Regions from separate parts of the Azonexus sp. GW821-FHT04F04 genome, predicted to be linked through region 1. Evidence: predicted binding sites of a transcription regulator. Region 1 holds the regulator's gene; each other region holds the start of a gene.
What was found. The regulator sigma-54, encoded in region 1, starts transcription at its own class of promoters, with help from an activator protein. The targets are predictions, from matches to a motif close to TGGCACGCTTNCTGCTNA.

Region 1 (7,635 bases):
ATCTGTGCGAAGCGACGCTCGCCAATGCGCATGGCCCACTCATATTCCGCCAGACCAAGGACCTGCAGACGCTCCGGATGAATAATATTGATGTGGCCAACCAGATCGGCACCGTAATTATTGGAGCCCTTGATCTCGATGCGGCGGTCAGCATGGGGGACGATATTCCAGCTCAACAGCAACTTTTCGCGGTTGTCCTCGTAAAGCTGAACCAGACTTACGTGACGCACGAACTAAACTCAGCCCTGAAAAAGGGCGACTACGGCGGCTGGATCAGCCGCGGCGTGCAATTTTTCGCGGAATGCCCGATCGGAAAAGTTCTGGGCCAACTCGGAAAGTATCTGCAGGTGCTGCTCGGTCGCTTGCTCGGGAACCAATAGCACGAAGAGCAGATCGACGGGTCGCCCGTCCGGCGAATCAAAAGGAACCGGTGTTGCCAGACGCAGAAAGGCGCCAACGGCTTGTTTCAGCCCCTTGATTCGACCATGGGGAATTGCTACACCCTGACCCAAGCCGGTGGAACCGAGCTTTTCGCGGGCGAACAAGCTATCGAAAATGATCGATCGGGCAAGACCAAGGCGATTTTCGAAAAGCATGCCTGCCTGTTCGAAGACCCGCTTCTTGCTGCTGGCCTCAAGATCGAGCAGAACCTGATCGGTTGATAGAAGGTTGGTTAGGGGGTTCATAGGGAAGGTTGGAAAAACAAAGGCCGCAGCCTGTTACGGTGCGGCCCGTTCAACGCTTATTCAGCGACGGAGTGCAGCCCCGGCTTGTCACCGCGATGGTGGTCCTGGACTTTTTGCTTGTACTTCTGAACCTGACGGTCCAGCTTGTCGAACAAGGCATCGATAGCGGCGTAGAGATCGTCACCGGACTCTTCAACGTGGATGTCCTTGCCAGGCACGTGAAGCGTGACTTCACCTTTCTGCTTGAGTTTCTCAACCGACAACACGACGCTGACGCCGGTTACCTTGTCGAAATGGCGGATCACGGGATCCAGCTTGTTCTCGACGTATTCGCGAAGTGCCGGGGTAACTTCAATGTGGTGACCACTAATCTGCAGATTCACTTTATTCTCCTCTCTCTACAGGGTCTTGCGTAAATTGACCGGTGGGATGTTGAGCGACTCGCGGTATTTTGCAACCGTCCGTCGGGCAACTACGATTCCCTGCTGGCCTAGTATTTCGGATAATTGACTATCCGACAAGGGCTTCTTGCCATCCTCGGCCGAGATCAATTGCTTGATCAGCGCCCGGATGGCCGTAGCAGAACAGGCACCACCGGTATCGGTGGAGACATGACTGCCGAAGAAGTATTTGAGTTCGAAGATGCCGCGCGGCGTCGCCATGTATTTCTGGCTGGTGACACGCGATACGGTCGACTCGTGCAAACCGAGAATGTCAGCGATTTCGCGCAAAACGAGCGGGCGCATGGCGACTTCTCCGTGTTCAAAGAATTGACGCTGACGGTCAACAATGGCCTGCGTAACACGATGAATTGTCTCAAAACGCTGCTGTACGTTCTTGATCAGCCAGCGAGCCTCCTGCAGCTGTGTCGACAGGTTGCCGTTACCACGTCGCTGCTTGGCAAGAATTTCGGCATAAAGACGGTTGATACGCAGGCGTGGGTAAGCGTCAGGATTGATGTACGCCGTCCACTTTCCCTTGAGCTTCTTCACAATCACGTCCGGCGTGATATAGCGCGCTTCAATCTGGGAAAAACGGGCGGCTGGCCGCGGGTTGAGGCTGGTAATCACAGCCTGTGCAGCCTTCAGCGACTCGTCGTCGCAACCAGTCAGACGGCGAATCTTGGTGAAATCACGGGCGGCCAGGAGTTCCAGATGCTTCTGGACGATAGTCAAAGCCAGATCCCGGACCTCATCGCCGCGCGGCAAGGCTTTTAGTTGCAGGGCCAGACATTCCTGCAAATTTCGGGCACCAATCCCGACCGGATCGAAATTCTGGATGTGATGCAGCGCGATTTCGAGCTCTTCGATTTCAATTTCGTACTCCGGCGGCAGCGTTTCCCAGAGCTCCTCCAGCGTAGCCGACAGATAGCCGTCGTCGTCGAGCGCCTCAATCAGGAAGCGCACCAGACTGCGGTCACGCTCCGAAACCTGGGTCATGCCCAATTGCCAGCCGAGGTGATCGCGCAGGCTGATCGTCGTGCCGTGCGTATCCTGTGAATCGCTGTCGTCGTCCTCATCCCGCCCGGCGCCGGTAAAGGTGCCGGCGTCAGCGGCCCAGCGGTCATCGTCGACATCAGAGGGAGCGGAAGGTACGTCCTGCTCGCGGTCGTCACGTGCATCACGCTCTTCGCGCTCGACCCTTTGTTCGCGTTCGCCTTCGGTGGTCTGCGGAGAATCAAATTGCTGAGCGCCGGAAAAAGCCTCGCCGCCCTGTTCGTCCTCGCGCTCGAGCATCGGATTCTCGAGCAAATATCGCTCGATTTCCTGCTGCATTTCGATCGTCGACAACTGCAGCAGTTTGATTGACTGCTGCAGCTGAGGAGTCAGCGCCAGATGTTGGGAGAGTTTTAGCTGGAGTGCCGGCTTCATTGGTTGGGGTCGGTTTCTATCTTCCGGTCAGAGCTTGAAGTGCTCGCCGAGATAAACCTTTCGTACGCTTTCATTATCAACGATTTCGTCCGGCCGTCCAGCCGCCAGAACGTTTCCGGCGTTGATAATGTACGCGTGGTCGCAAATACCCAGCGTCTCGCGGACATTGTGGTCGGTAATCAGGACGCCGATTCCGCGCTCCTTGAGGAAGCGGATAATTTTCTGAATTTCGAGCACGGCGATCGGATCGACGCCGGCAAACGGCTCGTCAAGCAGGATAAACCGTGGATTGGTCGCCAGGGCGCGGGCAATTTCAACGCGACGCCGCTCGCCACCGGACAGTGCCGAGGCATTGACGTGGCGGACGTGGCTGATATGCAGTTCGGCCAGCAACCCCTCAAGGCGATCGTTCAACTCGGCTTGCGGCAATTTGAGCAGCTCGAGGATGGCACGGATGTTTTCCTCGACATTGAGCTTGCGGAAAACCGAGGCTTCCTGCGGCAGATAGGACAGGCCAAGCCTCGCCCGGCTGTGCATCGGCAGGTGAGTCAGGCGATTGTCGTCGATATAGACTTCGCCGCCGTCAGCCGCGACCAGCCCGACGATCATGTAAAAACAGGTGGTCTTGCCGGCACCGTTCGGACCAAGCAGACCGACGACTTCACCGGACTTGACCTCGAAAGAGACGTCTTCGACGACTGTCCGCGCCTTGTAACGCTTCTTGAGATTGTGGGCCGAGAGTTTGGCTGCCGGCATGTTCATTCATCCACTCCCTGCATGGCCCGCCGAATGGCGTCGTTGGAAAAGCCACGATATTGCAGGAAACGCATCTGTTTGCCACGCTCCTCGGCGGTTTCCGGCGGTCGACCGAACTTTTTGGTCCAAATTACCCGGCAGCGTTCGGTTTCATCACCGGCTTCGGGCAGGGCCTTGGCGATGTCGGCATCGCTGACGCCTTGCTGGCGCAACTCCTGGCGCAGTCGCGCATCGCCGTAACGTCTTCCCCGCACTGCAACCCGTTGAGTAGCGTAGCGGCAATCGGAGAGCAGGCGTTCGGCCTGCAAGGTATCGAGCACTGCCGACAGCTCTTCCGCCGATTCGGCATGCGGAGCGAGCTTGGCCTGCAAGCCGGCCCGGCTGTAGTCACGCCGGGTCAGCAATTGCAGGGCGCGGACGCGCAAGTCAGGCATCCGCCGCAGCCGCCTTGGTCGGCTTGATGACGGTGGTGCTGGCCGCTTCGCGGATCTTCGCCTCGATTTCCTGGGCGATTTCCGGGTGCGACTTCAGGAATTCGCGGGAATTGTCCTTGCCCTGGCCGATCTTTTCGCCCTTGTAGGAGTACCAGGCGCCGGATTTTTCGACCAGCTTGTGGGAGACGCCCATTTCGACCACTTCGCCCTGACGGGAAATGCCTTCACCGTAGAGGATGTCGAAGATGGCTTCGCGGAAGGGCGGAGCGACCTTGTTCTTGACGACCTTGACCTTGGTTTCGCTGCCGATGACTTCGTCGCCCTTCTTGATCGCGCCGATGCGGCGGATGTCGAGGCGAACCGAAGCGTAGAACTTGAGCGCGTTGCCGCCGGTCGTCGTTTCCGGCGAACCGAACATGACGCCGATCTTCATGCGGATCTGGTTGATGAAAATGACCAGCGTGTTGGTCTTCTTGATGTTGGCAGTCAGCTTGCGCAGGGCCTGGCTCATCAGGCGGGCGTGCAGGCCGACCATCTGGTCGCCCATTTCGCCTTCGATTTCAGCGCGCGGGGTGAGGGCGGCGACCGAGTCGATGACGATGATGTCAACCGAACCGGAGCGAACCAGCATGTCGGCAATTTCAAGGGCTTGTTCGCCGGTATCCGGCTGCGAGATCAGCAGGTCGCCGACATTGACGCCAAGCTTCTGGGCGTATTGCGGATCGAGCGCGTGTTCGGCGTCGATGAAGGCAGCAACACCGCCGAGCTTCTGCATTTCGGCCACGACTTGCAGACAGAGCGTGGTCTTGCCGGAAGATTCCGGACCGTAGATTTCAACGACGCGACCGCGCGGCAGGCCACCGACGCCCAGCGCGATGTCCAAACCGAGCGAGCCGGTAGACACGACCTGAATGCCTTCGTCGATTTCGGCGTCGCCCATCTTCATGATGGAGCCTTTGCCGAATTGCTTTTCGATCTGTTGCAGCGCTGCGGCGAGCGCCTTTGCCTTGTTGTCGTCCATGGAGTTACCTCGGAAATTTGAGCGGATTATGGCACAGGGGCCAAAGATGGAATAGAAATTGCTGCGTTTGATCGACAGGCTGATTGTTCCGGATATGCCATCGGCAGCCGTCAATTTCACTGATTACACGGAGCAGACGAGGTATATTCCCAGCCCGCTCCGCCATTACTTAAATACTGTGTATAAATACAGTACATTTACCATGATCGCTTGGCAAGAAAATTCTGCATTCAAATCAAGGCTCGGCAAGCTGCTGCTCTGCATTTGGCTGGCCGTCAATGCGCCGCAGAGTTTCGCCAAACCAGCGCCGTGGTACTGGTGGGCGAGCAAGACGACCGACCACCGGGTCTGCGCGCAGACTTCACCTGGAACCGGCTGGTTTCGCGAGAGCACGGCGTTCAGGGACAGCGGCTGCAGTGTCCGGGTGAAAGCATTTTGACGGCCTATTTTCCTCCACCCGATAGCGGTCTGACCGTCATCCACGTCGATAACGAAATCATCGTTGTCGACAAACCGGCCGGGCTGCTCTCCGTCCCGGGGCGCGGGGAGGGCATGGACGATTGCCTGGCGTCGCGCGTCCAGGCCCGTTATCCCGATGCACTGATTGCCCATCGCCTCGACATGTCGACCTCCGGCCTGCTCGTTCTGGCGCGTGGCGCGGAAATGCACCGGCAACTTTCGCGATTTTTCCGCGAACGCCAGATCGACAAACGTTATGTCGCCATCGTTCACGGGCAAATGGTGGAGGATAGCGGCGAGGTTGAGTTGCCGTTGATCTGCGACTGGCCGAACCGGCCGCGACAAAAGGTCGATTTCGAGATCGGCAAGCCGTCGTTGACCCGTTTTCGCGTCGTCAGTCGCGATCCGGAGGCCAACACGACGCGCGTCGAACTCGAGCCGGTGACTGGCCGCTCGCACCAGCTACGCGTCCATATGGCCTCGCTCGGCCATCCGATTCTCGGTGACGATCTCTATGGTGGCGAAGCGACGGCACTGGCTGATCGACTGCTCTTGCACGCCATGGATTTGGGCCTGTTTCACCCGTTGACCGCAGCAGCCATTCAATTTCATTCCGACGCCCCGTTTTGACGCTGCTAAACCGCCCAACGACCGTATAATTTTCGCGTTTTGAACCTTTTTCCCGGTTGACCGTACGATCATGCTGATCTGGTTCGTCGTCCTCTACCTGATGGTTTCCATCGGCATCGGCCTGTTTGCCGCGACCCGCGTCCATAGCGCCAAGGATTTTGCCGTCGCCGGCCGCCATCTGCCGCTGCCGGTCGTCACCGCCACTGTGTTCGCCACCTGGTTCGGCGCCGAAGCGGTGTTCGGCGTCTCCGCCACCTTCGTCAAGGATGGCCTGACCGGCGTTGTCGCCGACCCCTTCGGCTCGTCGATGTGCCTGATCATCGCCGGCGTCTTTTTCTCGCGGAAGCTCTACAAGCTCAACATCCTGACGCTCGGCGACTATTTCCGCCTGCGCTACAACCGCACGGTCGAGGTGCTGACCACGCTGTGCATCGTCGCCAGCTACCTCGGCTGGGTATCGGCCCAGATCAAGGCGCTCGGGCTGGTCTTCAACGTCGTCACCGCCGGTTACGTCAGCCAGACCGCCGGCATGATCCTTGGTGCGGCCATCGTGCTGACCTACACCACCTTCGGCGGCATGCTCTCGGTAGCCATCCTCGACTTCGTCCAGATGGGCGTCATCATGGGCGGCATGCTGTACATCGGCTATGTCGTCTCCGGGCTGACCGGTGGCGTCGAACTGGTCATCAACCATGCCTCGGCCGCCGGCAAGCTCGATTTCTTCCCACCACCCGACCCATGGCTGTGGCTGACCTTCCTCGGCGCCTGGATCACCATGATGCTCGGCTCAATCCCGCAGCAGGACGTCTTCCAGCGCATCACCTCGGCCAAGAGTCAGCGCATTGCGCTGTGGGGCTCGATCCTCGGCGCCTCGATCTACTTCTGCTTCACCTTCGTGCCGATGTTCATCGCCTATTCGGCAACACTGATCGACCCCGAACTGTTCAACGGCCTGATGCAGACCGACTCGCAACTCGTCCTGCCCACCCTGGTCCTCAATCACACCCCGGTCTTCGCCCAGGCCATCTTCTTCGGTGCCGTCCTGTCGGCCATCATGAGCTGCTCGTCGGCCACCTTGCTCGCCCCCTCGGTCGCCTTCTCGGAAAACATCGTGCGCGGCTTTTACCCACACATGGGAGACCATCAGTTTTTGAAAGTGATGCGCGGCTCGATCGTGGTTTTTGCCGGCATCGTCCTTGGCTTCGCGCTGTACTCCAACGCCAGCATTTTCAAGATGGTCGAAAACGCCTACAAGATCACGCTGGCCGGCGCCTTCGTGCCCCTGTTCTTCGGTGCCTTCTGGAAACGGGCAACGACGCAGGGCGCGCTGGCCGCCATCTTTGGCGGCCTGTCGGCATGGATTCTGATCGAAGTACTGGTCAGCGTCAGCGGCCAGCCTTCCGGCGCGCCCGACTACGCCTACGCGCTGGTCGGCATCGGCCAGGCCGTGCCGCCGCAGTTGATCGGACTGGCCGTCAGCATCGTCGGCATGATCGCCGGGTCGCTGTTGCCACAATGGGTCGGCCATCGCCTGCCGCATGAAGACATCCATGAAGCCCTGCACCACCGGGCGGCAGCCGAAACCCATCACGCCACCGAACATCCGCACCACCACTAAGCCGGTACGAAACTTCGGGACCCTCAGGATTTGCCTGACAGTGTGACCAACCGTCACCCGAAAATCCGCTACGCCGCCATCATTGTTACGACACATAAGGGCTGACGGGCCGGCCAATCGCCCCTAAAATCAGGTCATGGCACATCATGGTCGTGGCCCC
Region 2 (7,635 bases), on a different contig from region 1:
ATCAGCTCACCGACAAAAGCCGGTGAATCGAAAGCGCCGATATCGTCCTGCCGGTCGTTGGCGAAATAATCGGTGTAGCCCCGGTTGAACGTCTTGTCCGGCTGCGGCGTGAAGGTGTACGTGCTGCGACCGCTCGAGGCGCGGGCGAATCCGGGGTTGTTGGCGATGATCTCGTCGAGCAGGCCGCGGTAGTGCGCGGTGATGTTCTTGACGTAGCTAAGGTCCTTGAGCCGGCCCTCGATCTTGAAGGAGCAGACGCCGGCGCGGGCCAGATCGAGCATGTTGGCGGTCTGGTTGTTGTCCTTCATCGAGAGCAGATGCTGGTTCTCGGTGATGGTTTTACCCTTGTCGTCGACCAGCGTGTAGGGCAGGCGGCAGGCCTGCGAACACTCGCCGCGATTGGCGCTGCGGCCGGTGTGGGCCTGGCTGATGTAGCACTGGCCACTGAACGCAACGCATAGCGCGCCGTGAACAAAATATTCCAATGAAACATTGGTTTGCGACGCAATCTTGATAATTTCGTTTAAGCTGCATTCGCGCGCCAGAACGACCTGCGAGAAGCCGACATCTTCGAGAAACTTCACCTTGTCGGCGTTGCGATTGTCGGTCTGCGTGCTGGCGTGAAGCTGGATGGGCGGCAGGTCGAGTTCGAGCAGGCCCATGTCCTGGATGATCAGTGCGTCGGCGCCGGCTTCGTAAAGTTGCCAGGCCAGTTGGCGACTGTCTTCAAGCTCGTCGTCGCGCAGGATGGTGTTGAGCGCGACGAAGACCCTGGCCCGGTAGCGGTGGGCGAAATCGCACAGGCGTCGTATTTCCGCGACGTCGTTGCCGGCACCGTAACGGGCGCCAAAAGCCGGGCCGCCGATGTAGACGGCGTCAGCGCCGTGCTTGATGGCTTCGATGCCGAAATCGGCGTTCTTGGCCGGGGCCAGGAGTTCGAGAGGGTGTTGAATTCGGGTCATGGCGACTTAGTACGTGAAACGCGGGGCAAGTTCTTCGATATTGAATTCACGCAGGATGGCTTCGGCGCGCTCGCGGGCGTTTTTGCGTGGATTGCCGCGCTTTGAGGCGATGATCAGCTCGTTCTTCATCGAGTGTTCCCAACCGACCAGCTCGGTGACGGTGACGTCGTAGCCGTGCGATTCGAGCAGCAGGCAGCGCAGGACGTTAGTCAGGTGGCTGCCGAGCTCGCGGGTGTGGATCGGGTGTCGCCAAAGTTCGGATAGCGGTTTTTGCGATAGCGATTCGTTCTTCCGGGCCCGCATGGTGGCGGCTACTTCGGCCTGACAGCAAGGGACGAGGACGATATGGCGGGTGTTCTTGGTCAGGGCAAAACGAATGGCGTCGTCGGTCGCCGTGTTGCAGGCGTGTAGCGCTGTCACGACATCGACGCTGGCTGGCAGCTCGCTCGCAGTCAGCGAATCCTCGACCGTGCAGGCGAGGAAGCGCATGCGCTCAAAGCCAAGCCTGGTGGCCAGTTCGCGCGATTTTTCGACGAGTTCCTGGCGCGTTTCGATGCCGATGATCTCGCCGGTGGCGCGATTCTTGATACAGAGATCGTAGAGGATGAAACCGAGATAGGACTTGCCGGCCCCATGGTCGACCAGCGTCTCGGCGCCATCCAGCAGCGGTTCGATGAACTGGTAGAGGTGATAGACCTGTTTGAGTTTGCGCCGGGTGTCCTGATTGAGCTTGCCGTCACGGGTCAGGATGTGGAGTTCCTTGAGCAGTTCGATGGACTGCCCGGGGCGGATTTCAGGGATATCGGTAGTGGTATTTAGCTTCTTCATGGGGCGACATTATCGCATTCAAATTTCTATCACTTTCGTGTCAACCGAATCAAAGTCGAGTCGTTATACGGCTCATGGTGATCAAACACCGCATAACTACGGAGATATAAATGGGTAGTCTGAGCAACGAATCCTTCGATCAATTCCTGGATTCCCTGAAGAAAGCCGGTATTACCATTTCCAACGAAGCCGAACTGCGCGAGCGGCTGGCTGAAGCACAACGCTGGCGTTTCGCCTTCCAGACCCTGGCCGCTAACGGCAAGGTCATCGGCATTAGCTTCGAGGATCAATCCGAAGGCCGCAACGAAGCCGAAATTGCTCGCGCTTTCAACGAATTCCAGTTTTCCGAAAAGTCCAAGGCGGTTTTCTCCGCCAGTCTCAAGCACTAAGACTTCAAGTTTCGGCCTTCCGCGTCGGCGGGGGGAAGAAGAAAAAACGGGCGCCGGATGGCGCCCGTTTTGCGTTGTGCTTCCGGTGGAGCGGGGTTTCCACGGTCAACCGGGAAAAATGGCCGAAATTGAAATTCCGGCCATTCGTTTTTAGCGGGTGATCGGCTTGTAGCGAATCCGCTTCGGCTTGGCACCTTCTTCGCCGAGGCGGCGTTTCTTGTCTTCCTCGTATTCCTGGAAGTTGCCGGTGAAGAAATTCCACTGTGAATCGCCCTCGGCGGCCAGGATGTGCGTACAAATCCGGTCGAGGAACCAGCGGTCGTGGGAAATGACCATGGCGCAGCCGGGGAACTCAAGCAGCGCATCTTCCAGTGCGCGCAGGGTTTCGACGTCGAGGTCGTTCGACGGTTCGTCGAGCAGCAGGACGTTGCCACCGGTCATCAGGGTCTTGGCCAAATGCAGACGACCGCGTTCGCCGCCGGACAGATTGCCGACCTGCTTGCCCTGGTCGGCGCCCTTGAAGTTGAAGCGGCCGATATAGGCGCGCGACGGCATTTCGAACTTGCCGATCTGCAGGATGTCGCTGCCTTGAGCCAGTTCTTCGAAAACCGTCTTCGAGCCGTCCAGGCAATCGCGTGACTGGTCGACGTAGGCCATCTTGACCGTCGGGCCGACGACGACTTCGCCGGAATCCGGCTGTTGCTGGCCGGTGATCATCTTGAACAGCGTCGATTTACCGGCGCCGTTCGGGCCGATGATGCCGACGATGGCGCCGGGCGGGATATTGAAGCTGACGTTGTCCATGAGCAGCTTGTCGCCAAACGACTTGGTGACGCCGTTGAACTCGATGACCTTGTCGCCCAGGCGCTCGCCGACCGGAATGAAGATTTCCTGGGTTTCGTTGCGCTTCTGGTATTCCTGGCTGGACAGCTCCTCGAAGCGGGCCAGGCGGGACTTGGACTTGGCCTGACGGGCCTTCGGGTTGCTGCGCACCCATTCCAGTTCCTGCTTCATCGCCTTCATGTGGGCGTCGATCTGCTTGTTTTCCGTTTCCAGGCGGGCTTCCTTCTGTTCCAGCCAGGACGAGTAGTTGCCCTTGTACGGAATGCCGTGGCCACGGTCGAGTTCGAGAATCCACTCGGCCGCGTTGTCGAGGAAGTAGCGGTCGTGAGTGACGGCGACGACGGTGCCCGGGAAGCGGACAAGGAACTGCTCGAGCCATTCGACGGATTCAGCATCGAGGTGGTTGGTTGGTTCATCGAGCAGCAGCATGTCTGGCTTGGCGAGCAGCAGCTTGCACAGCGCTACGCGGCGCTTTTCACCGCCGGAGAGATTGCCGATCACGGCCTCCCAGGGCGGCAGGCGCAGGGCGTCGGCGGCCAGTTCCATCTGCGCTTCGGTGTCGGAACCAGCGGTGGAGATGATCGCTTCAAGGCGGGCCTGTTCTTCGGCCAGTTTGTCGAAATCGGCTTCCGGATCGGCGTAGGCGGCATAGACCTCGTCGAGCTTGGCCTGGGCCTGCATGACTTCACCGAGCGCCGACTCGACTTCTTCCTTGACCGTCTTGGCCGGGTCGAGCTGCGGTTCCTGCGGCAGGTAGCCGATCGAGACGCCGGCCAGGTGCTGGACTTCGCCGTCGTATTCCTTGTCCACACCGGCCATGATCTTGAGCACGGTCGATTTGCCCGAGCCGTTCAGGCCGAGCAGGCCGATCTTGGCGCCGGGGAAGAAGGAGAGGGAAATATCCTTGATGATCTGACGCTTGGGCGGGACGATCTTGCTGACGCGCAGCATGGACATTACGTATTGAGCCATTGAGCCTACCTGTAGTCGTAAATATTAATGATGCGCGAGTCTACGGCCCTTCAACGCAAATGGCCAGCCTCCCGAAGCTCGGGGGCTGGCCATTTGGGTTGGGGAAGGCGGAAACTAGATGTGAAGATTGCCGAGCGGACGATGCAGCAGCACGGCCGGCGCATCAACCCGGGGGCAGGTACGTACCGTGCCGATCTGCGAGAACCCGAACTCCCGGCGGTAATACGAAGCATGGCGCGGATTGACTTCGATCACCACGTCGGTCACCCCGAAAATCGCCCGGGCATATTGGTAACTTGACCGGAAAAGCGACTTCAGAATTTCCGGGTCGTGGCAGTCCGTATCGACAGCCAGTCGGGTGACTTCGCTGATGACACGGGAGGGCTTGCGCAGGGCGGCCAACTCTTCGGCGTAGAGATTGTCGGCGAGCAGTCCGGTCGTGGAATCCCGGGAGGCGGTCAGTGTCGCTACCAGTTCGCCATCCATCCAGGCACCCAGCGTGGCGTGATTCGGGTCTTCGATCAGTTGCCGCGGTGGCGAAACCCGGTAGCCGCGCCAGGCGTACATGCGGCGTACCAGAGCGCTGCAGGCACGATGCTGATGGTAAGTGACAGCCGGGGCAACCTTGATCTCCGGCGGTTCAAAAGCCTCGCCAGAGCCCAGCGACGTGCCAAGCTGGTCTGGCAGCATTGACGCTGACATGAAACCGGGAAGGAGCCTCGAGCTCGAAGGTATGACGTTCTGCATAGATGACATTCTATGATCAATAAATAATGGAATCAACCGCCAATGGCGCTAAGCGCTTTGACCGGTTCGTCACGGAGGTGAAACGGTGTCGGCTTTTCGGCCGACAGGGCGTTGATGTCGCCGCACAACTCGCCGCCTTCGTCGATGACCAGCTTGCCGTAGCGGATCTTGCCGGTGACCTTGCCGGTGGCGTGGATGATCAGTTGCGAGCGGGCCGTCAGCTCGCCTTCAAAGCTGCCGTGAATTTCGGCGATATCGATGCTGACCTTGCCGGCGAACGAACCATTTTCGGCAATGCGGATAACCCGGCTATCCATCGTGGCCTCGACGCGCCCTTCGACGACCAGCGTGTCGCAATCGAGAATTTCTGCGCCTTTCAGTTTGACGTCGGGGCCGACGATCAGGCGGGCGCCCATGACGTTTTCAGCCATCGATTCGGTTTTTTCCGGCTGGGCGACCGGCGCGGCAGCGGCTGAAGTTGGCGCTGCGCTGGTTTCCGTTGCCGGAGACTTGAGGGGGGCGCTGGTGCTGCCCAGAATGTTATTGACCTCCTTGCGGGTGATGGCGTCATTTCGGTTGTTGAGGATCGGTTTGTTGAACATGGTGACTCCCGTTCTGAGGTTGCGATGAGTGCTTGACCGGAACTCCATTGCGATAAGCGTGCCATGTAATTAAATGTTAGTTAAATCAGTGTATTGCGAATAATTTTTAAAGTTGGATCGTGATTGGGAATCGCAATCTGTCGTGAAATTGCGACAGGTATTTTTGGTTTTGCCGCGAAAGGCAGTTAATCTAGTTGATATGCGTGTCGTGAAATTGCGACAAATTTATAAGTTATTGATATTAATAAAATAAAATGTGTATTTCGGGTGCTGTGAAGCGCGTTTTTGAGCAGGGTCTTCGTTCTTGCTCGCTGACATGGCGGTTTAAACTTCAGTTTTTAGACATAGGGCGCCGATGAATCGAATTTCCTTTCGCCAGGGGATGTTGCTTGGCTTTGCCCTGATCGTTTTGCTGCTCGGCGGCGCGGCGGTGCAAAGCTGGCTGGTTGTCGAGCGGCTGGTCGATCAGAGCCGGCGGAGCAGCGAGCAAGCCATTCAATTGACGGCGTCGATTCAGGAGCTTGGCGAGCGCACAGTCGATATCGAACGCAGCGCGCGGCAATATCTGGTGCTCGACAATCCGGTTTTTCGCCAGCGCTTTGACGAACACCTCAGCCAGTCGCTGGCCGTTGTCGATCGGCTCGATACGCTGGCCGCCGAACCGCTCCTGCCTCTGCTTGGCGGCTGGCGGATGGTGGCCGAGGCGTTGCGCAGCGGTCTTGATCAGAATATTCCGCAAGCCGAGATCATTCCCCTGCTGGCTCGCATGGCCGAGCTCGACGGGCTGTTGAAGCTGGCCGGGCAACGCTGGGTCGAAGCGCAGAATCGCAAGTCGCTGGAAGATCTTGAGACCAACCGGCTGCGCCTTGGCGGGCGCATCGCCCTGGCCCTCTGTGGCGCACTGCTCGTCGCCCTGGCCATGGGCTGGTGGCTGGTCCGGCCGGTGCGCCATCTGGAGCAGGCGATCATCCGGCTCGGAGCCAGCCGCTTCGACGAAGCCATCACGGTCGGCGGCCCGGCCGACTTGCGCCAGCTTGGCAAGCGCCTGGACTGGTTGCGCCAGCGGCTGGGTGAGCTGGAGGCGGACCGCGAGCGGGCCTTGCGCCATGTTTCGCACGAACTCAAAACCCCGCTGACGGCGCTGAAGGAGGGCGTTTCGCTATTGCGCGAGGAAGTTCCCGGGCCGCTCGCGGCAGGGCAGCGCGAGGTGGTCGATATCCTTCAGCACAACGTGATCAGCCTGCAGCAGCAGATCGAGAGCCTGCTGACGCTCAATGCCGCCGCTTTCGAGGCGCGCCGCCTGCAAATTGCCCCGACCCGGCTGCGTAAACTGCTGAGCAACGTCGCTCAGCGCCGCGAACTGCATAGCCAGTCGCGGCAGTTGAAGATCGTCATCGAGTCCTCCCAGGAAACGGCCATGCTCGATGCCGAGAAAATGACGGTGGTGCTCGACAACCTGTTGTCCAATGCCATCGATTTCAGCCCGGAGAACGGCGAAATCCGCCTCTCGGTCAGCCACGTTGAAGGGCTCTGGCGCTTTGAGTGTATCGATCAGGGGCCGGGCATCGCCGAAGAGGATCGGCAACGCATCTTCGAGCCCTTTGTCCAGGGCCAGCGCTCGCCACCGGCGCCACGCCAGGGCAGCGGTGTCGGTCTCTCCATCGTGCGCGAGCTGGTGCGGGCGATGGGCGGCGCGGTGTATCTCCTCCCGCAAGCTGCGGGCGCCCATTTTTGTGTGGAAATACCTGATGAGCAGTAGATTCCCGACGTTTTCCCGCCGCCTGGCGGTTTTCATTTTTGGCCTTTTTTTCGGGGTGACCGTGGCAGGCTGCGCCTCCGGCCCGTTGGCCAGGAAAATGCACCTTGAGGAGACCACGCCGGAAGCTGCGCTGCTCTATAACCAGAGCCTGTCGCGCATGACGCCGGCCGAGCTTGGACGCGAACGCTCGGTGCTGGCTGCCGTGCCGCAGACGACCTTCACGCAGGTCAGGATGGCTTTGCTGCTCGGCCATCCGCGCGTCCAGCAAGATCTGGGCAAGGGGCTGGCTCTACTCGAAGGCGTGCTCAAGTCGACAGAACCGGCGGCGGTTTCTTTCCACCCTCTGGCCCGGCAGCTCGCCGACAACTATCAGGAACGCATGAAGCTCGAAAGCCAGCTGGAAAAACAGGGCTTGTTATTGAACCAACAACTGAAAGATAGCCAGCGCAAGACCGCCGAGCTGCAGGAAAAACTCGACAGCCTGGCCAATATCGAACAAACGCTGATTCCGCGGCCGCGCGTGATCAGCCCGA
Region 3 (7,635 bases), 790 kb from region 1:
CAGTTGACGCGCGACCATTCCCTCTTACAGGAACAGCTTGATAATGGCATTATCACTGCTGAACAGGCGCGCTATGCGGAAAACCGGAATCTGGTGACCAGAGCGCTCGGGGTCGATCCCGAGGTCGAGGTTGAAGTCCACGATTACGACGTACGGTCAGGTGACATCGTGTTGCTTTGCTCCGATGGCCTGAACGACATGATCGAGGATCACGATATTGCGGTGACGCTGCAAACGCTGGGTAGCAATCTCGCTTTGGCGGCGGATCATCTGGTGCATATGACCAATGCCAACGGTGGACGGGATAATGTGTCGGTCATTTTGATCAAGGTTGTCGGCGATTTCGCATCGCCCAAGGGTTGGTGGCAGCGGCTACTGACCCGTTTGCAGTGATTTGGGGAAGGCAAGATGGCAAAACTGATCCTCTCGATGGATGGTCTGGTGCTCAAGGAAATTCAGCTCAATCAGGAGCGCCTGACCATTGGTCGCAAGCCGCAGAACGATATCCAGATCGACAATCTGGCGATCTCGGGCGAGCACGCCGTGGTCGTCACCATTCTCGCCGATTCCTTTCTTGAAGACCTGAACAGCACCAACGGAACGCTGGTCAATGGCCAGCCGATCAAGAAGCACTTCCTGCGCAACAACGACATCATCGAACTCGGCAAGTACAAACTGAAGTACATGGCCGATCTGCAGGCTGGTGCCGCCGCCAGCGATTTCGAAAAGAACGCGGCGATCCGTTCGGGTTCTCTTAAATTGCCTTCTGAACTGCAACTGGCGCCAACGGACACCATGACCCGGTCGAGTATCGGCATGGCCTCCCAACCCAAGGCACCGGTGCCGGGTATGTCCGCCGCCATACAGCTCCTCAACGGCCCGAATGCCGGCAAGGAACTTGATCTGACCAAGACGCTGACCACCCTGGGCAAGCCCGGTTTGCAGGTGGCGGTGATCGCCAAGCGGCCGCACGGTTATTTCATCACCCATGTCGAAGGGCGGCAGTTCCCCATCGTCAATGGCAAGGCGCTCGATGCGCAGGCCGTTCCGCTGGGTGACCACGATGTCATCGAGATTGCCGGCATCAAGATGGAATTCTTCCTGAAGGGCTGAAAACGGTTGTTTTTTGGCCTGCTGGCTGGGCTGCCCACGGGGTGCAGGGTTACAATCCGAGTCGGCCAGCACCCGGGTGACCCGAGGGGCGGCCCAACTTATCGGCAGGCCCAACAAGCATGAAGCTCCGCGTACTCGGCTGCAGTGGTGGCATCGGTGGCAGACACCAGAGAACCACGTCGTTTCTCGTTGACCACGACATCCTGATCGATGCCGGTACTGGCGTCGGCGAATTGTCGATAGCGGAACTGGCGGCCATCGATCACGTTTTCCTGACGCATGCCCATCTCGATCACATTGCTGCGCTACCAATGATGATCGATACCGTGGCTGATCGCCGCGGCAAGCCGCTTACCGTGTACGGCACCGAGGCGGTGCTCGACAGCCTGCACAAGCATATTTTCAACTGGGCGATCTGGCCTGACTTTTCCGAAGTTCCCTCGGCCGAGCAGCCCTTCATGCGCTATCGCAGCATCAAATTGGCAGAGACAGTTTCGCTGGCCGGGCGCCATGTTTCGGCTTTGCCGGCCAATCACACCGTGCCGGCTGTTGGCTATTGCCTCGATTCCGGTGCCGCCAGTCTGGTGTTTTCTGGCGATACCGGGCCGTGCGAAGCGTTCTGGCAGGCCGTGAATGTCATTCCCAACCTGCGTCATCTGATCATCGAGTGCGCCTTCCCCAACCGTGAGTCGCGCCTGGCAGAGATGTCCAAGCACTATTGGCCGGACGTGCTGGCGGCGGAACTGAACAAATTGACGCGCCCCTGCCAGATTCACATTTCGCATCTGAAACCAGGGCAGGTCGAGGCGACCATGGAGGAAATCAACCGCTGTCTTCAGGCGTTTTCTCCCGGCATGCTGCAAAACAACCAGATTTTCGAGTTCTGACTGAGACGCCCTTTCATGGAAACCTCGGACGACCTGTTTCGCCGCCTGGAACAGCTCAACGATATCGGTGCATCGCTGTCCAGCGAGCACAACATCAAGCTGCTGCTCGAAAAAATTGTCCTCGCCGCCAAGCAGATCACCCGGGCCGATGGCGGCACGCTCTATCTGCTGTCGGACGACAAGCGCCACTTGCATTTCGAAATCGTCCGCACCAATTCGCTCAACCTGGCCTTTGGTGGCTCCAGCGATCAGCCCACCTCGGGCAAGTTTCCCGACTTGCCGCTCTATCGCCACGATGGCTCTGCCAACGACTGCATGGTCGCCGCCTACGCAGCGATAACGGGCAAGACAGTCAATATCGCCGACGCCTACAGCGCCGAAGGATTCGATTTTTCCGGTACGCGCCAGTTCGACGCGCGCACCGGCTATCGCTCGCAGTCTTTCCTTACCGTGCCGATGAAGGATCACGAGGGCGAGATCATCGGCGTGCTGCAACTGATCAATGCCCTCAGCCCGACCGAAGGGACGGTCAGCGAATTCTCCCAGGCCGACCAGCGCCTCGCCGAATCGCTTGCCTCCCAGGCCGCCATCGCGCTCAGCAACCGGCAACTCGTTGAGCAACTCGAAGCGCTTTTTGAGTCCTTCGTCAAGCTCATCAATCTGGCCATCGACGAAAAGTCGCCCTACACCGGCGGCCACTGTCAGCGCGTGCCGGAACTGACCATGATGCTCGCCGAGGCCGCCGACGCCACCACCACGGGCCCCCTCGCCGATTTCAAACTGACCGACAAGGATCGCTACGAACTGCGCATCGCCGCACTGCTCCATGATTGCGGTAAGGTCACGACGCCGGTGCACATCGTGGACAAGGCGACCAAACTGCAAACCATTTACGACCGCATCCATCTCATCGACACGCGTTTTGAGGTCGTCAGGCGCGATGCCGAGATCCGTAAATGGAAAAGCATCGCCGAAGGCATGGCACCGGCCGAGGCCGAGCGAATCTGTTTTGAATTTTGCCAAAAAATTCCGGTTGACCGTGGAATCCTGCATCGCGCCAATATCGGCTGCGAAAAGATGGCCGACGAAGACATCGCGCAGGTCCGGCGAATCGCCACCGAATATCGCTGGCGCAACGCCGACGGCGAGGAAGTCCCATTCCTCAGCGACGACGAACTCGAGAACCTGACCATCCGTTCCGGTACGCTGACTCGCGCCGAGCGCGACATCATCAACCACCACATCGTCGCCACCATCAAGATGCTCGAACAATTACCGTGGCCGCGACACCTCAAAAACGTCCCCGAATACGCCGGTGGCCACCACGAACGGATGGACGGCAAAGGCTACCCCAAAGGCCTCAAGCGAGAAAACATGAGCTGGCAGGCAAGGATTATGGGCATTGCCGACATCTTCGAAGCGCTTACCGCCAAGGACCGGCCCTACAAGGAGGGTATGAGACTCTCTGAAGCCCTGACCATCCTCGAGCGATTCAGCCACAACGGCCATATCGACCCCGCGCTTCACGAAGTCTTTATTGGCAGCGAGGTGTACCGCCGATACGCCAGCGCCTTCCTGAAAACCCATCAGGTCGACTGCTGAATCTTCGCTGCGCTACTAGGCCGGTGTTGTATTTGCCATATTCCACGGCCTGAAATCGCTATGCCTGCCGCATTGCGTCCACTCAGGGTGACGCAAATTGGCATGTCTTTCTATGCGTCTGGATGCTACGTTTTTTTACAGTGGGCAAGAAAAGTCGCCAAAGCCATGAATGACAAGGGATTTACGAAAATCAGTGTGCCATTCATCCCGTTTTTCCAAAACCTGGCACGGAAACTGTTATAGGTAACTCAGCGGCTTTCCCGCCTTGTCACTAAAAGGAGATTCAAATGAAGAACGTTCAAAAAGGTTTCACCCTGATCGAACTGATGATCGTTGTCGCCATTATTGGTATTCTGGCTGCCGTTGCGCTGCCGGCGTATCGTGACTATACGCAGAATGCAGCTAACGGCGCCTGCTTGAAAGAAGCCACCGCTTACGTGGGTGCGACTGCCGGCCTTGCTGCTGACCCGAATGTCACAACCATTCCCGCGTTTGTGCCTTCTGCCTGTACGTCGGGTGCCAGTATGACTGTGACGGCTTACAATAATAACGACCCCTTGGCTTACGTAACGCCGACAAAAGGCAACGATGCGAAGAGGAAAAATCCTCAGTGTGCGGCATCTACTGGTAAATGTACGAACTCGTAATGCAAGAGGAAGGGCATTTGGCCGACTTGAGAATGGCTGAATGAAGTTCCAAAAGAAGGCGCCGCAAGGCGCTTTTCTTTTGAGGCAGGCGCGACTCCCTATTTCCGTCACATTCTGCCCCTCTGGGGAGACGTAAATTGTCATATTCTTTGGTTTGTTGATGCCATCTGCTTTTTTGCGGTTGCCTACAAAAAGTGCCAAAGCCATGAATGACAATGGCTTTGTGAAAATTCGGATGGTATCCATACGGCTTTTCTAGCACCTGGCACAGAAACTGTTGAGAGTAACTCAGCGACTTTCCCGCCTTGGCATTAAAAGGAGATTCAAATGAAGAGCGTTCAAAAGGGTTTCACCCTGATCGAACTGATGATTGTTGTCGCCATTATCGGTATCTTGGCTGCCGTTGCGCTGCCGGCGTATCGTGACTATACTCAAAATGCAGCTAACGGCGCCTGCTTGAAAGAAGCCACCGCTTACGTCAGTGCGGCCGCCGCCCTCGCTGTTGACCCGAATGTCTCAACCATTCCCGCGTTTGTGCCTTCTGCCTGTACGTCGGGTGCCAGTATGACTGTGACGGCTTACAATAATAACGACCCCTTGGCCTACGTTACGCCGACAAAAGGCAACGATACGAAGAGGAAAAATCCTCAGTGTGCAGCATCTACTGGTAAATGTACGAACTCGTAATGCAACAGGAAGGGCGTTTGGCCGACCTGAGTGTGGCTGAATGAGGTTTCATAAGAAAAGCGCTTCAAGGCGCTTTTCTTGTTTGTGGCAGGCGCGGCTCCCGTAGTGCTTGTGGTGACTTGTGATTTTGTTTGAGGGATGAAAATACTGTATGCATAGCCGTTCCCTTGGGTTGCACCACCATCTGACATTGCTTACCACAGGGGGCGTCGCAATCCTGTTGGGTCTGATGATCTGGGTGCCTCATCCAGATTTCACTTGGCATGACCAGCAGCGGCTGGGGCAGATCGCTATCTCTGTGCTGGCATTTTCCGGAATTTTGTTGCTTCGGCCTTCCAGAGTTTTTTTTGCAAATCCTCTCTGGTTATGGCCTGCCGTGGGCGTTCTGGTGCTTGGTACATTATCTGCCTCCTTGGCCTTGCATCCTTTGTGGGCTGCATCTGAAGTTGCCTTGCTGGTGGGTAGTGCCGGCATAGGCATTTTTATTTTTTGCCTCGTGCGCGAGTTTGAAGATAGGGCGGATCTGTTTTTGGGCGCTTTCTTGCGTCTTTTGTTGGCGGGAATGGTTCTCCAGTTTTATGTCTCATTTATCGCCGCGATGGCTCATGCGGACCTTTACTTCACTCCCTGGAGCTTGCTCAACGGTTTTTCAAACATGCGTTTCCAGGGGCAGTTTCTGACCATCGTGGCGCCGTTGTTGGCGGCCAGGCTGTTTCTTCCCGAGGGAGCAAGTGTTCGTTATCCACGCGGTGTGGATATGTTCCTGATGGTCTCTGTGGCGGGGATGGTATTCGTGGCGGGCACCCGGGGAACGATAGCGGCTTGGTTGGCGGTTTCCATCGTGTTCTTGGGCTTGAAGGGGGGCGGTAGGGATGCTGCGAAGCGTATGTTGCTAGTGATGGTTGCTGGCTTCGTGCTTGCTTGGCTTGTCTTGCACACGATTACCTGGGTGACGGGTCAGGCTGCAGATTATCGCTTTGCCGGTGAGCAGGTGTTTGGTTTGTCGTTAAGGGAGATTCTCTGGAAAGATGCCTGGACCAAAGTTGTCGAGTTTCCCTGGTTGGGCATTGGGCCAATGCATTTTGCTTCGTTGAAGAATCCGGTCGCTAACCATCCGCACCAGGCCATGCTGCAGATCGCCAGCGAGTGGGGGCTACCCGTGTTTTTCATGATCATGGCTGTCGTGACGGTCTGGCTGGCCAAGGCATTTGGCGAAGTCCGATCCAGCGATGGCAAGGCGGGGGCAGAACTCAGATGGGCGCTGCTGTTTGCCGTGTTGTCGTCCATCGTCCAAAGTATGGTCGATGGTGTTCTTGTGATGCCCTATCCACAATTGTGGCTGGCGATCACGGTCGGCTGGTGTTCGGCTCACTGCCTCCCCCGTTTTCAGGGCGAGAGGAGGCACGTGCCGCGCTGGGTTCCGTTGCTGGTTTGGGGGGGAGCTAACGTGTTGCTGATTGCCGCGGCGGTCATGAGTTACCCCGATCTTGTGGGGGCGGGGGAATATTGCGGTGGCGGTGGTGGGCCGCGATTCTGGTGTAATGGTCGAATTTAGGTCGGGTTTGGGTTTGGTTGCTGAAAAATCAATTTGCTACGGTCAACCGGGAAAAAAGGCCAAAATCAAAAACCTTGAAGCCTGGAGATAGGTCAGCCTCTCGGTGCCCTTTGCGCCAGCCAGGTTTGCAGCACTTCAGGCAATTCACTGACCAGCAGCGCGTGCCGGCCCGATATCCAGCCGTGAATCGGGCCTGCCGCGCGCCCATCAAGGGCTTCGGCGATCAGCGTGTTGGCGGTGATGTGGTCGTTGATCAGGCCGAGTTCGTCCTGCAGTTGTGAAAGTGCAGCCAGATAGGGACGTAGCCTTCTCTGTGGCAGTAGCGGGGCGAAGAACTCCAGCGTGTAGCGCAGCTTTTTGAAGGCGATGCGCATTTTGTGGCGTTCCTCCGGGGTCAGTTCGGCATGCCGGCTGGCCATGCGGCGGGCTTTCCGGGCGTGGCTGCGGATTTGCTGTTGGGCGAAATCCTTGATCGGCATCGGTAGCGTGTCGCTAAGCGTGTAAACGGCAGCGGTGAATTCGAGCAGGAGGCGCGGGTATTCCTTGACCGCAAGCAGGCCGATGACGGATTTTCGGGCGCTGCTGGCGCGGCGTTGCGCTGCTTTGCGCAGGCGCTTGATGTCGCTGTTTTCCGGAAAGGCTTCGGCGATGGGGGGCAGGGTTTCTTCGAGGAAAACGTCCCAGTTGCGCGTCTCGCCCAAGGCGCTGGCCAGCGTTTTCCAGGTTTGGCCGTAGGCGGCGACAAATTCGGGTGGCAGCACCGGAGCAAAGACCTTGATCGCTGAGCGCAGGCGGCGCAGTGCAACGCGGGCCTGGTGGATGAATTCTGCTTCACTGCCCAGCAACAGCCCCTTTTCGTTGCGCTGGAAGTGCTCCAGGCAGCTCAGCGCGATGCTGCGAAAGGCCTCGATGGGGGTCTGCTGCTCGTTGATCGGCACCGGTTTGCTTTTGAATGGCCGCAGCGGCTCATTGAGAAACAGGGCGTAGCCACGTTCAGCCTTACTGGCGATGGCGGGGAACAGATCAAGGTCTTTTTGAAGCTGACGGGTCAGGTTGAAGATGTCATCGACCTTGCCTGAGAGCAGTTCGAGTTCAATTTCACAGATTGGCGTCCGCTGACCACGGCTTTCGATCTGGCCGCGGT
Region 4 (7,635 bases), on a different contig from region 1:
GACTTCCGATTCGGCAAACAGAACGTTGTCTGGGGCGAAATGGTCGGCCTGTTTTTCGCCGATGTCGTATCCGCCCGAGACCTTCGAGAATTCGTCCTTCCAGAATTCGACCAAATGCGCATTCCGCAATGGGCTGCCCGCGCCGAATATTTCGCCAATGACTTTCATGCCGAATTGCTGTGGATTCCGGTGGCCAGCTACGACAACATCGGCAAACCCGGATCTGAGTTTTATCCGATGCCAGCCGCCGCTAACGTCCGCTACCTCGCCGAAACGAGACCCGAGCGTGACACCGACAACATGAACTACGGTCTACGTCTCTCAACCCTGAAATATGGCTGGGACGTATCAGGTTTTTATTACCACAGCACAGATATCAGTCCGACCTTCTACCGCCAATTCGATGGTCCGACAGTCGTCTATCAAGCTCACCACGACCGCATTCATCAATACGGTGGCACGCTATCCAAGGACTTTGGAGATGTAGTCTTGAAGGCCGAAGGTGTGTACACGACCGGCCGTAGCTTCAGCGTACAGGACCTTGCCGACAGTGATGGTGTCGTCCGGCAAAACACCTTCGACTGGGCCGCTGGGCTAGATTTCACCCTTCCTGCTGAAAGTCGTTTCAACGTCCAATTATTCCAGCGTCGATATTCCAACTACAACGCAACCCAGATTCCGGATAAAGAAGAAAATGGCTACAGCCTGTTGCTCAACACCAAGTTCATCAATAACTGGGAAGCCCAGGCCATCTTCATTTCCAGCCTGAACCGGAGCGACTGGCTATTGCGACCACGCTTAGCCTGGAATTTCGAGCGCAATTGGCGATTACTGATTGGCGCAGATATCTTTAAAGGCCCTCCTACTGGCTTGTTCGGTAGATACGACCAACAGGATCGCGTCTATTCCGAAATTCGCTACAGTTTTTAAGTCCCTGTTTAATCAACGCAGAGCAAGACGCTACGCCCCGTAGCAACAGGACAAGGAAAGCCCATTGAAAAAGCTAAAAGTGCTTTTCTTTGCTGAAGGTGCCACCCTTGCTCACGTTGCACGGCCGCTAACGCTGGCCAAAGAATTGGACGCACAACAATTCGACGTCGTTCTTTGTCGTCCTGCCGAATATGCGAAATTAACTTCGGGGCTTCCATTTCCTGTACTGGACCTGGAATGCCAAGATGGGGACACTTTCGCGCACAAACTCGAGCGTGGCTCACCGCTTTATGACTTCCCAACTTTATGCCGCTATGTCGACGCAGACTTGGCGCTGATTGATCAGGAAAAACCAGATGTCGTGGTTGGAGACTTTCGACTTTCGCTGTCAGTTAGTGCCCGTTTACGCTCCATACCGTATATCGCCATTTGCGATGCTTACTGGAGCCCGGAACGTCAGCTCAGCACGCCGTTGCCTGTATTCGGCTTTACCCGCTACTCACCAATCCCGCTAATTGAATTCCTGTTTCATCGCATCGCCCCATTGGCATTCCGTCTGCACGCCTTGCCGCTCGAACGTCTCCGGTCAAAATTTAATCTCCCGTCTCTTGGGTACGATCTGCGGCGCTGCTATACCGATGCTGATCAGCGATTATTTGCCAACTTCCCCGCTCTTTTCCCTGATGTATCCGCGCACAAGGGCGCCGAATTCATTGGTCCGATCGCATGGTCACCCGATTTCGATGGGGAAATGGATTTCCTGTCCGGCACGGGGCCTCTAGCGTATGTCACCATGGGTAGTTCCGGTAATCCACAAGTTATTGAAGACATCGCTCCCATCCTAGAGGGTATCGGAAGCAGAGTCTTGATAGCGACCGCTGGTAAGCCATTGTTCCTGAAGGACCCAAAACCCACCACGCAAATTTTCAACTATCTACCAGGATCAGTTGTTTGCCGGCATGCCACTCTGGTCATCTGCAACGGGGGCAGCCCAACCACCAATCAGGCATTAACAAATGGAATACCTGTTTTGGGAATCGCCCGAAACATGGATCAATTTCTCAACATGGAAACTATTGTCAATTTCGGAGCAGGACTGTTGGTACGAGCCGACCGTGCTACGCCAACCCGGCTACGGCAGGCCATCGAAAAGCTCATGGGCGATCCAAAATTCACGCTCCGTGCAAAAAATTTGGCCGACAATCAATACGGGGAACACGTCTCGTTGACGTTGGCTAAACACATCAAGGCTCTGTGCGTACGTAGCCTTAGCCAATTGCAATGAATTTTCAAACATCCGTGTAATCTCAAGGATCATCAGATGAGACGAATAAACAGTTTGCAGATAGCGGCATTTGCACTGCTACTGACGCTAGCGGTAAGCATCGGGATAAGCGCCGCCGTGCTATTGGCGACACTTATTCCGTTGGGGGGCTATCACGAGATAGCCGTGGTATTTTTATCTGCGCTTCTGATCTATGCCTTCGCTCTGTTTTTTTTCAGGGCTTTTCTGTTGCTCTTCCCTCTGCGCAGTGGAGATATCCCGGAAGGATCTCAACAAGAGTTTGTCTACCATGTTTATCTCTTGTTCTATCTGATTCTTTTCTACCCTATTCTGCGCAGTGGCTTCGTTCCCGTGCCGATCATGCGATTGGTGTACTTGGGCTTGGGCGCAAAACTTGGAGATAACACCTATAGTTCGGGCATTATTCTCGATGCGCAGTTTGTCGAAATTGGCAGCAACAGCATTGTTGGCCAATATGCATTACTTGTTCCACACGTGATCGAGGGAAGTAAGCTGGCGCACTACCCAATTAAAATGGGGAACAACGTAACCATAGGAGCTGGCGCAACAGTACTTTCCGGCGTGACGATCGGCGATGGTGCGATCGTTTCCACTGGGGCTGTAGTAACAAAAGGTACTCAAATCGGGCCAGGTGAAATATGGGGTGGAATTCCGGCCAAATTAATCGGAACAAGGGTTACAACCGATCAGCAGCCTCCTGAGGATGCTGAAGAATCTGTTTAAGTTCCATTTGCGGCACTGAAATGCTCCTTGAAGGAAATACTGTCGGAATATTTTACACAGGTCATTTTTGATTGCTTTTCTGAGGCAACAAAAACGCCGTTAACAACTGATTAATAAGGGTTTTAATCATGTTGGCACGCATATCGCTTTAGATCACTGCGTAAGTTCAAACAATGTAATTTCCATCCAGACAGACCGGAGAATTCTCATGAAAAAAACTCTTATTGCGGCAGCCGTAGTCGCGATGTCCTTTAGTTCCGCTGCCAACGCAGCATTGGTTAACACCATTGACCTATTTACGACCGCACAAGCCCCCCTTACTGACACTACTCCTGGCGGCGCTTACATCATGTCGCAAGTTGGCGCTGTCGGCGATACCAGCATTCTCGGTGGTTACCGTGACCTCGGTGTAAATCTGTTGACCAACGGCGGTGTTGGAACCCGTGACGCAAACATTTCCGTTTCCAGTGGTTTCCTTGACTTCAGCGTCGATACACTAGCCACTGGTACAGGCCTCGTTCGCTGGGACGGCGTAAATAGCGCAGCCGCAATTGACCCGACCGGTCTGGGCGGCATATTCCTCGCCGATGCAGCCACCTCCGCCTTTGCCCTTGATGTCATTTTCTCCGATGGTGGTTTCCGTTTTGACCTGGAAGCTTACACATCGGCCAACCAGTGGTCGAAAATTCAGTTGATTTCCAATGCGCACGCAGTGCCGGAAACCACGTATATCTCGCTGGCGGCTTTCGGCCTCTGCGGCTTCAACAACGGCGTTGTAATCGTTACCTGCGGCGCAGGTGGTGCGGTTGATTTCGCAAGCCTCGGCGCTTTGCAAGCTGTTATCGACCCTCTCGGCGGCAGCACCGCCATTGACTTGACCTTGGGCCAAGTGGTTGTTGTGCCGGAACCCGCCTCTCTGGCTCTTGTAGGTCTGGGACTGCTTGGCGTTGGCGCTCTCCGCCGCCGTCGTTCTGCCAAGTAATAAATACTTGATGTAAAAATGAAGCGGCCTTCCGGCGGCTTCAGACTGATACCAAAGCCTCCAAGTAATTGGGGGCTTTGTTTTTTAGTACCCTCACAAGCCAACCCAGATCGAACAGGAGGTTGTGACCTTGGAAGAGCCTTGATATTCCCTAAGATTGCAGTTTAGTTTAGATTCAGCAATTGACTTAGACTCTTGCGCAAAGACCTCGATGTTGGGACTGTCGATTGGCCAATCCGACAAAAGAAAGCGAAGCTTTGATCATTTGATGCCTCAGCTAAACTTTCAAAACGTGAAGCTACCAGTTCAATTTCGGTATTGATTTCTGAGTTGGCCGATATTTTTCGACCAGCTCTGGCATACCAACGGAAAATCACAGGCGTCATTTCTGGTTGCAGATGCAAACCAAGCGAAGTAGCCGTCAACCAAAGACGCTGCATAGCCATTCCCGCCTCAACGTAATCATTCATAGAATTTAGTGGTTTGCGAGGCTTAAGCAGCAGATGCCCCGCGCAAGCAAGAGCTGGGATGAAATCGAGCTGGATGCGAGGAACAACAGTTCCCAGTAGGTAGCGATTGAAGAACTCCACCCTCGACCAACTCTGCATCACCCATTTCATGAGTTTGGCCGTCATTGGATCAACTCCAATTGCCTCTTCAGGCAAGCGATCATGACTAAAGCGCGCTCCCCATTCAATGATATCCCTGTGTACTTGATACGCTTCCGGGCAAGTCAGGCGAATATACGCGTTATCCCAAAGCAGTCTTGCCACCCTCATCCGATCAGTCATATTCTCGAAAAACTGGACGGAATAATTGCTGCCGGGGGCTAGCGAAAGTACGTTTCGCTGCTCCGAGGTAAGCGGCGTCATACGCATGGGGCGACGTTGGACCACGCGCTTTTCAATATGTGGGAGCAACGGATCAACCAACAAATCCGGCACACTCCTCAGTTCAATATCATAAACAGGAGCGTTATCTGGAGATCCCGGCCGCACGCGCCACTCGCACACAAGCTGATATCCACTCGCTGCAATTCGCAATGTCTCAATCAGAGCACCATGAGCCATCTGGCTCGGATGCCCGTCAAAATCGTAAAGGACATGCTCCCTGGTGTCATAACCGTGTATTGCCAAGCGATCATCTGCCACGATTTCAAATCGCCACGGCTGTGTGTTATCACCACTCGGCGCCCAACGAGCCAAATCGAGAATTTCTATCAGCACGTCACGACTCATTGTCAGTTTTCCTTGCCATGAGCGCCAACTGCCGACGAACCAAACTCCGCATCAGGCGCTGTAGCGGATTCCGGAACCCGCCAGGACGCCAAGTCCTGACATAGCGCATGCGATACGCATCAAACTGGCTACCCCAGGGGGCTAGCCTTACCCCTCCCCGACCAAGCAGTAGCTTTAATGTTTCAACAGCCGCTACTCCGGCACATAGCTGGCAGGCGGCAATACTCGACGGACCCCGTCGTTCGGCCAAGTTGACACGACTCATATCGGCAACGTAACCACGTTGAAGCATAGCGGGCGACAGACCAACAAGAAATCGGATTGCCATCTCCATTTCATCGCATCCCTCAAAGCCAAAATAGTCTTCATAAGGCATCCCACCCGGCCCGAAAACCAGAAGTGCCGTTCCTAATCCCAACGGGGCAGCAGTAACGACCGGAATGTTTTTTCGTTCGCACGCAGAAAACGTCATCCGCCGGGCAGAAAATGCAAAAAAATCAAGCCCATCGACGTATACATCAACATCGTCAAGAAACGCTTCCAGTGAGTCTTCTTGCACCCCTGCTGAAAACAGCTTCAGGTCAACCTCTGGATTGATGTCTTTGACCATATCAGCCAGAACATCGATTTTGGGATGTTTTAAACTGCTGACCGTTGCACCGACCTGACGATTGAAATTTACAATATCAAAGACATCAAAATCAGCTATTGAGAATCGCCCAATTCCAAGACGAGCCAGTGTCAGTAAGTGAACACCGCCAACCCCTCCCAGCCCTCCTATAGCAACACGCGATTGGCGAAGCCGCTGTTGCTCTAACTCGGTGACCCACCCGATATTCCTTGAAAACGCATCGTCGTAATTAAACATTCCTGCCATTCCTCAAGACTTGATTCGTTTGGTATTACAATCAATTGAGCCACATTACCCGAAGCAGCCCCCTTGCGCCAATGATCAGTTTAATTACAGAATTTCGAGTTGCAGCACGCAACCTGAAACGCAACAGGAATCGCACGGCCATTGCCGTTCTTACTGTGGCCGGGGGGTTGGTCGCCTATCTTCTAGCTGGCGGTTTCATTGAATGGATCTTCGAAAACATGCGCGAATCGACGATTCGCTCTCAGTTGGGACATATCCAAATAGTCAAACCAGGCTATCTGGAAAAAGGTATCGCAGATCCATATAGTTATCTATTGCCGTCGCGATCGGAAGAATTCAATGGCATTTCTCAGCACCCGAACGTAGTAAGTATTGCCCAGCGTGTCGCATTCAGCGGCTTGGCCAGCCTTGGCGACACTACCGTCAGTTTCATTGGTGAGGGCATAGAGCCCGCACAAGAAGCTGTGATCAGTGATCAGATTCACATCCGCTCAGGAAAAAATTTGGAAAGAAGCGATGAGCGCTCCGTCCTTCTTGGCGAAGGCCTTGCAAAGAACCTGACTGCAAAACCCGGAGATACCATCGTTCTACTTGTTACCGCCGCAAACGGTACCCCCAATGCAATTGAAGTTGTAGTTGCAGGCGTGTTTTTTAGCTCTGCCAAAGAGTTCGATGACACTGCTTTGCGCCTCCCACTCAAGCTTGCACGTAAACTAATGCGAATCGATGGTGCTAGTTCGTGGGTCGTGCTGCTGCAGGACACGAAACAAACTACACAGGTCGTAGCAAAATTGCGTTCCGTGCTATCACCAACAGATTTCGAGGTAATTCCATGGATAGATCTCGCTGATTTTTATAAAAAGACTGTAGTGCTTTTTGGAACGCAAGTCAGCCTGATGAAGACAATCATTGCGCTGATAATTGTATTGACGATATCCAATACACAGACCATGAGCGTTCTTGAACGAACCACCGAAATCGGCACAATGATGGCCATAGGCTCAAGACGTTCTGAGGTATTGAGAATGTTCGTAGTTGAGGGTTTATTAATTGGGGTTATTGGCGGGTTTACCGGCGTATTAGTCGGTTATGGAATCGCCGAAACCCTGTCGGCAATAGGTATCCCGATGCCCCCCCCTCCGGGGATGGAAACTGGGTTCACCGCCCAGATTCTAGTCACTCCGTGGCTTTCCCTGGATGCGCTCGGACTGGCTATGGTTACGACACTGATTGCCAGCGTAATGCCCGCTTGGAAGGCCAGTCACATGAACGTTGTAGACGCATTAAGGTGCAACCAGTGACGAGTCAGACATTTGGGCGACTTGCGCTGGCACAGCGAAATCTGTTTCGCCATCGTTCACGTACTGCCGCCACCTTATTTGCGATTATTCTTGGAGTAATCAGCATGATCTTGGCTGGAGGCTTCGTTCAAGACATCCTGATACAGCTTGGCGAAGCGACCATCCACTCCCAAACCGGGCACATTCAGTTGGCGACTCCTGGCTATTGGGCGAGCAGATCGCGTACGTCTGAGTCACACATGATCAATGATCCGACAATTACGAAGAAAATTCTTGAG

Region 2: the regulator sigma-54 is predicted to act here: its motif matches at 5,390-5,407, upstream of AC07TV_RS17700 (bactofilin family protein).
Region 3: the regulator sigma-54 is predicted to act here: its motif matches at 3,826-3,843, upstream of AC07TV_RS04645 (pilin).
Region 4: the regulator sigma-54 is predicted to act here: its motif matches at 3,092-3,109, upstream of AC07TV_RS13365 (PEP-CTERM sorting domain-containing protein).

What each region holds. Positions count from the first base shown of each region.
Region 1 is NZ_JBWKSX010000001.1:155,827-163,461, reverse strand. Features, by position in the region: gene hprK (HPr(Ser) kinase/phosphatase) at 1-230, opposite strand, end outside; gene ptsN (PTS IIA-like nitrogen regulatory protein PtsN) at 240-686, opposite strand; gene hpf (ribosome hibernation-promoting factor, HPF/YfiA family) at 743-1,069, opposite strand; gene AC07TV_RS00765 (RNA polymerase factor sigma-54) at 1,085-2,557, opposite strand; gene lptB (LPS export ABC transporter ATP-binding protein) at 2,585-3,319, opposite strand; gene recX (recombination regulator RecX) at 3,316-3,747, opposite strand; gene recA (recombinase RecA) at 3,740-4,768, opposite strand; gene AC07TV_RS00745 (hypothetical protein) at 4,827-5,207, shown strand; gene AC07TV_RS00740 (pseudouridine synthase) at 5,201-5,857, shown strand; gene AC07TV_RS00735 (high affinity choline transporter 1) at 5,928-7,475, shown strand; gene AC07TV_RS00730 (VanZ family protein) at 7,612-7,635, shown strand, end outside.
Region 2 is NZ_JBWKSX010000010.1:41,127-48,761, reverse strand. Features, by position in the region: gene AC07TV_RS17725 (peptidase U32 family protein) at 1-962, opposite strand, end outside; gene AC07TV_RS17720 (class I SAM-dependent methyltransferase) at 969-1,790, opposite strand; gene AC07TV_RS17715 (hypothetical protein) at 1,901-2,179, shown strand; gene ettA (energy-dependent translational throttle protein EttA) at 2,330-3,994, opposite strand; gene AC07TV_RS17705 (N-acyl amino acid synthase FeeM domain-containing protein) at 4,109-4,684, opposite strand; gene AC07TV_RS17700 (bactofilin family protein) at 4,774-5,343, opposite strand; gene AC07TV_RS17695 (sensor histidine kinase) at 5,699-7,102, shown strand; gene AC07TV_RS17690 (permease) at 7,092-7,635, shown strand, end outside.
Region 3 is NZ_JBWKSX010000001.1:942,617-950,251, forward strand. Features, by position in the region: gene AC07TV_RS04625 (Stp1/IreP family PP2C-type Ser/Thr phosphatase) at 1-393, shown strand, start outside; gene AC07TV_RS04630 (FHA domain-containing protein) at 409-1,113, shown strand; gene AC07TV_RS04635 (3',5'-cyclic-nucleotide phosphodiesterase) at 1,233-2,000, shown strand; gene AC07TV_RS04640 (HD domain-containing phosphohydrolase) at 2,016-3,602, shown strand; gene AC07TV_RS04645 (pilin) at 3,890-4,249, shown strand; gene AC07TV_RS04650 (pilin) at 4,577-4,936, shown strand; gene AC07TV_RS04655 (O-antigen ligase family protein) at 5,088-6,491, shown strand; gene AC07TV_RS04660 (CYTH and CHAD domain-containing protein) at 6,584-7,635, opposite strand, start outside.
Region 4 is NZ_JBWKSX010000006.1:123,709-131,343, forward strand. Features, by position in the region: gene AC07TV_RS13350 (DUF1302 family protein) at 1-930, shown strand, start outside; gene AC07TV_RS13355 (glycosyltransferase) at 995-2,215, shown strand; gene AC07TV_RS13360 (acyltransferase) at 2,252-2,959, shown strand; gene AC07TV_RS13365 (PEP-CTERM sorting domain-containing protein) at 3,168-3,941, shown strand; gene AC07TV_RS13370 (nitroreductase family protein) at 4,106-5,179, opposite strand; gene AC07TV_RS13375 (ThiF family adenylyltransferase) at 5,169-6,056, opposite strand; gene AC07TV_RS13380 (ABC transporter permease) at 6,092-7,357, shown strand; gene AC07TV_RS13385 (ABC transporter permease) at 7,354-7,635, shown strand, end outside.